DNA from 2 places in the Leptolyngbya sp. BL0902 genome. Region 1 is predicted to be linked to the other one. Evidence: predicted binding sites of a transcription regulator. Region 1 holds the regulator's gene; the other holds the start of a gene.
The links. The regulator NtcA, encoded in region 1, controls nitrogen genes in cyanobacteria. The targets are predictions, from matches to a motif close to TTTGTANNNNNNNNTACAAA.
Positions count from the first base shown of each region.

Region 2: the regulator NtcA is predicted to act here: its motif matches at 1,350-1,369, upstream of GFS31_RS16415 (CopD family protein).

Region 1 covers NZ_CP046155.1:3,812,344-3,814,545, forward strand. The annotation lists gene thrC (threonine synthase) at 1-63, opposite strand, end outside; gene ntcA (global nitrogen regulator NtcA) at 555-1,226, shown strand; gene GFS31_RS16945 (hypothetical protein) at 1,336-1,590, shown strand; gene tmk (dTMP kinase) at 1,786-2,202, shown strand, end outside.
Region 2 covers NZ_CP046155.1:3,692,131-3,694,332, reverse strand. The annotation lists gene GFS31_RS16420 (type 1 glutamine amidotransferase) at 1-759, shown strand, start outside; gene GFS31_RS16415 (CopD family protein) at 820-1,266, opposite strand; gene GFS31_RS16410 (hypothetical protein) at 1,455-1,694, shown strand; gene GFS31_RS16405 (hypothetical protein) at 1,788-2,039, shown strand; gene GFS31_RS16400 (MOSC domain-containing protein) at 2,054-2,202, opposite strand, start outside.

The DNA.
Region 1 (2,202 bases):
GGTGAAGGTGGGGGCGTGGGTCTTGGCGGACTGGGTGACAAGGCGTTCGAGGGACTGCGTCATGGGAATAGAAACCTGTAACTGCAACAACTTAAACGATGGAAACGCCTGGGGAATGGGTTACTCAGACCTTCATTGCGTTTCGTTGAGCGAACTGTAGCACGACCACCAAATCGTTACCAACTATACCCGACCAAAAAAGTCGGATATCCCTGAAACCCTTGTGTTAAGGCTGGTTGAGATAGGTTGACCGGGTGTTTTTCAGAGGATATTCTGCCTTGAGGCGCAAAAAAAAGTTGAAAATTTTGTGGCTTTGGCTGCAAAAAATAGCTGGCGAGGGCCAAAAAGTAATCCACTATACAAACGCGTCCCAGGTAGTTAAGGTTAAGTGTTCTAAAGTCATGGAACGCTTGCATTACTCTGTGCCCCATGCTAGAAGGGCTGTCCATCCATTGACGTCGCAGCATCCCTCGATTTCTAGGTGGACAAGGATTTGAAGAGTCCTGGGATCCCAGGAATAGCTGAAGTTTCCGTGATGGCCTTAGCAAAACGTTATGGTAGTGACCCAAGATAAACCGCTTGCCAATGTCTTTCGCCAGCTTTCGGGCGGGGCTTTCCCTCCAGTCGTAGAGTCTTACGAGCGCGGCAAAACGATTTTCTTCCCTGGAGATCCGGCGGAGCGGGTATACTTTCTGCTGAAAGGAGCCGTCAAGCTATCGCGGGTCTACGAAGCGGGTGAAGAAATTACCGTGGCCCTGCTGCGGGAAAACAGCGTATTCGGCGTCCTCTCCCTGATTACCGGAAACCGCTCCGACCGCTTCTACCATTCCGTCGCCTTCACCCCGGTTGAGCTGCTATCGGTGCCCATCGAACAGGTGGAGCAAGCCCTAGAGGAAAACCCCGAACTGGCCATGGTGATGCTGCGAGGGCTGTCCTCCCGCATCCTGCAAACGGAAATGATGATCGAAACCCTGGCCCATCGGGATATGGGATCTCGCCTGGTCAGCTTTTTGCTGATTCTCTGCCGCGACTTTGGCGTGCCCAGCCAAGACGGCATCACCATCGACCTCAAACTCTCTCACCAGGCCATCGCCGAAGCCATCGGCTCCACCCGCGTCACCGTCACCCGCCTGCTGGGGGATCTACGCCAGGAAGGGATGATTTCCATCTACAAAAAGAAAATCACCGTCCACGACCCTGTGAATCTCAGCCAGCAGTTTACCTAGGTCGGTCGTCTATTCAAAGATCAGTATCAGTAAATGAACCTTGGCTGTTTTGGGTCAGGGCTGACTGCGCTTAGACTGATAGTGAGCGTTTAGCCGTTAGGCCAGTGCTATGTTGACTAATAATTCTAAGTCGCAGCCCTCCCGGCGTTCCGATAGCCCCGATCTCGCGCTAAAGGCCATCGCTTACAGCCTTGACTGCCTAATTCCTGGGTTTTATCTGTGGCTGGGGCCAATTAAGCTGCGTCTGGGCGGCAGCTTGCCAGAAAAAGACGATCCCGGCATTATTCACAGCAAAGCTGGTGTTGCAGTTGTTTTGCCGGGGTATCGCCTTTTCAGCACCTATCAGGGCACCTATGACCCTTGATGGTGCTAGTTCCTCAGTGGTGCATTGCTCCGCGAATGCACTCTACCAAACTTGATTCCATCCTCCTATTACCGTAGGGTGGGCATTGCCCACCGTTAATCCTGCCGTTATGGCTGGGCTTGTGGGTGTTGGGTTGTGCGTTGTGGCCCCTAACCTACGGGCTTTGTGTGAGGGGGGAACTGTGCGGGGTAAGTTATGCGGGGAAAGCTAATTGTATTTGAGGGGGTGGAGGGCTGCGGCAAGTCTACCCAGCTTCAGCAGTTGCGGGAAAGTTTGGCGCAGAGTGCGGCTTTTCAAGCGCTACAAAACCAGGGGATTATCCCCGAATTACTGACGACCCGCGAACCCGGTGGCACAGACCTAGGGATAGGGCTGCGGCGGCTCTTGTTGGAAGATTATGGGGAGGTGGCCATTGCTCCACGGGCGGAACTGTTGCTCTACGCCGCCGACCGGGCGCAGCATATCGAAGAAATGATTCTGCCCACGCTGGAGGCCGGAAGTTGGGTGTTGTGTGATCGCTTCACCGATTCCACCGTGGCCTACCAGGGCTATGGTCGGGGGTTAGATTTGGGGCTGATTCAGGAACTCAATCAGGTAGCGACGGCGGGATTG
Region 2 (2,202 bases), 120 kb from region 1:
ATAGATTGTACGATTACCCCCCTGACCATGGGCGATAGACCCAAACCGGGCCAAACCGACCTGTACTTTATGGGCGGTGGCCAAGATAACGACCAAGTGGCGGTAGTAGAAGACTTCCATCAGCTCAAGGCTGACACCATCAAAGCCGATACCGAGGCGGGGGTGGTGTTTTTAGGCGTGTGCGGCGGCTATCAACTGATGGGCAACACCTTTTTGATGGGCAACGGCCAGGAAACGCCCGGTTTGGGGATCATCAACGTGAACACCAAAGCCCCCGGAACCGAAGTTAAACAGCGCTGCATTGGCAACCTAGTGGCGGAAATTCCCGATGCCATGTACCAGGACATTCAGAGCCTCTACGCCGATCCCCAAACGGCTAATTCCCAGACGACCGATGCCCGGACAACGGATTCCCGGACTGGCGCACCCCACACTATCCCCAAAACCCTAGTCGGCTTTGAAAACCACTCTGGCCAAACCTTCTTGGGCGAAGGTGTAGAACCCCTCGCCAAAACCATCGCAGGCTTTGGCAATAATGCCGCTGCCGACTACGAAGGTGCCCGCTACAAAAACGTCTTTGGCAGCTACATGCATGGTTCGCTGCTGCCCAAAAACCCTCACTTTGCGGATTATCTCATCGGCCTTGCCCTGCGCCGCAAATACCAAGACCCCACCCTCACCCTGCCACCCCTAAGCGACACTGAGGAACTAGAAGCCCACGCCTATGCCGTCGCTCGCTATGGCCCAACGAGGGACTAGGCCACCGTTATTTTGGAGATGCGGCGGCTGAGCGCTGTCCCTTTTGGCAATGCCTAGGGCCTAGGTCAGCCCACCGAGGCGAATGCCAGCCCCCAGCACCACAAAGAGAACGGCAAGGGTGGTGACGCCCAAAATGTGAAACGCCAGGGAGTTGAGGTTATCCGCCGATAGGTTGGGGATGATGAAAAAGCGGGCGTGGAGGGCGAGGGCGAGGGTGCCCAGCAACAGCAGCAATTTGATGCCAATATAGACCGACAAAAACGAATCAAAGGCCCAAAAGGTTTGGAAGCCGGGGAAGTAAATCCAGGTAATCCACAGCCCGGTGACGACTTGCAGCACTAGGGCGCTGAGGCCAAAGTTCTCGAAGTGTTCCTCAAACTGATGGATGGGTTTGGGGTCGTTTTGCTTGAGGGCGGTGGGCAGCACGGTGGCCGCCAGTACCAGGTGTCCGCCTGCCCACACCGTTGCGCCGAGGGTGTGGAGGATGATCAGAAGCTTGAAGAGCATGGCTGGTACCGATAAGTTGTTTTTAGAAAAATGATAAGAAATTTGTCATGACTTAAGTAATCGTTTGCTCACAAAGCCAGATTTCTGTATCATCAGCTACAGAAAGGATTTCTTGACCTTCAGGCGTAACAGGTGCCGGGAGATCCCTGAACCCGCTGTCTTGCCCCTTAGCGAAGTGAGTTTTTCCTATGGCTAACCCTGTCCTCAAGTCTTTGCCGTCCTGGGGTTCAGGGGCTATCGCCGCCCCGAACTACCCCACCTGCCAGCTCAACTATACCCGCGACACCTGGGTCAAACTGCGGCAAACGCCCAACCCCTATGCCGCCGATGAAGCCAAGCTGCTGTGCCGGGATGCGGGCCATGCTTGGGTGGTGTGGGTACCCAACCATGGCGAAGTGGTGCTGGATCGCAGTGAGTTTTGGTGCTAGGCATTCGCCCATCGTTAGCGATCTTGTCTGGGCTCGTCTGGCATAACCCCACCGTTCGACATCGTTTCACAGTTGAAGGATTGGCTAACACCGATGGCAATGGATAACGTTTCCACGGATCATCTCTCTGCGATTGACTGGGATGAAATGTTTGAGTATCTACCCGGCACGGTGGTAGAGCTGGTCGAACAACCCGGCATTTTGTATGAAATTGAAGGCTATGAAGCCACGATGGTGCCGCCCATTTGGCTCAAGGGCGATCCGCGTCCGCGCTATCCCCATAATTTGCGTATTATTTCGCGCCAGACGGCCCCCGTGTGCGATCTAGAACCTGCGATGACCTAGCCCTGGGTCACGATTTACCCGCCGATGCGCTGCCGCAGTTTGTCGCGCCAGTTGTCGGATAGCAATGCACAATCGGCTAGGGCTAGGGCGGCGGCTTTGTCGTTTAAATCGTGGTGCATGACCTGGTGGGCGCGGGTGATGGGCCATTCGGGGCAGGGGCGTT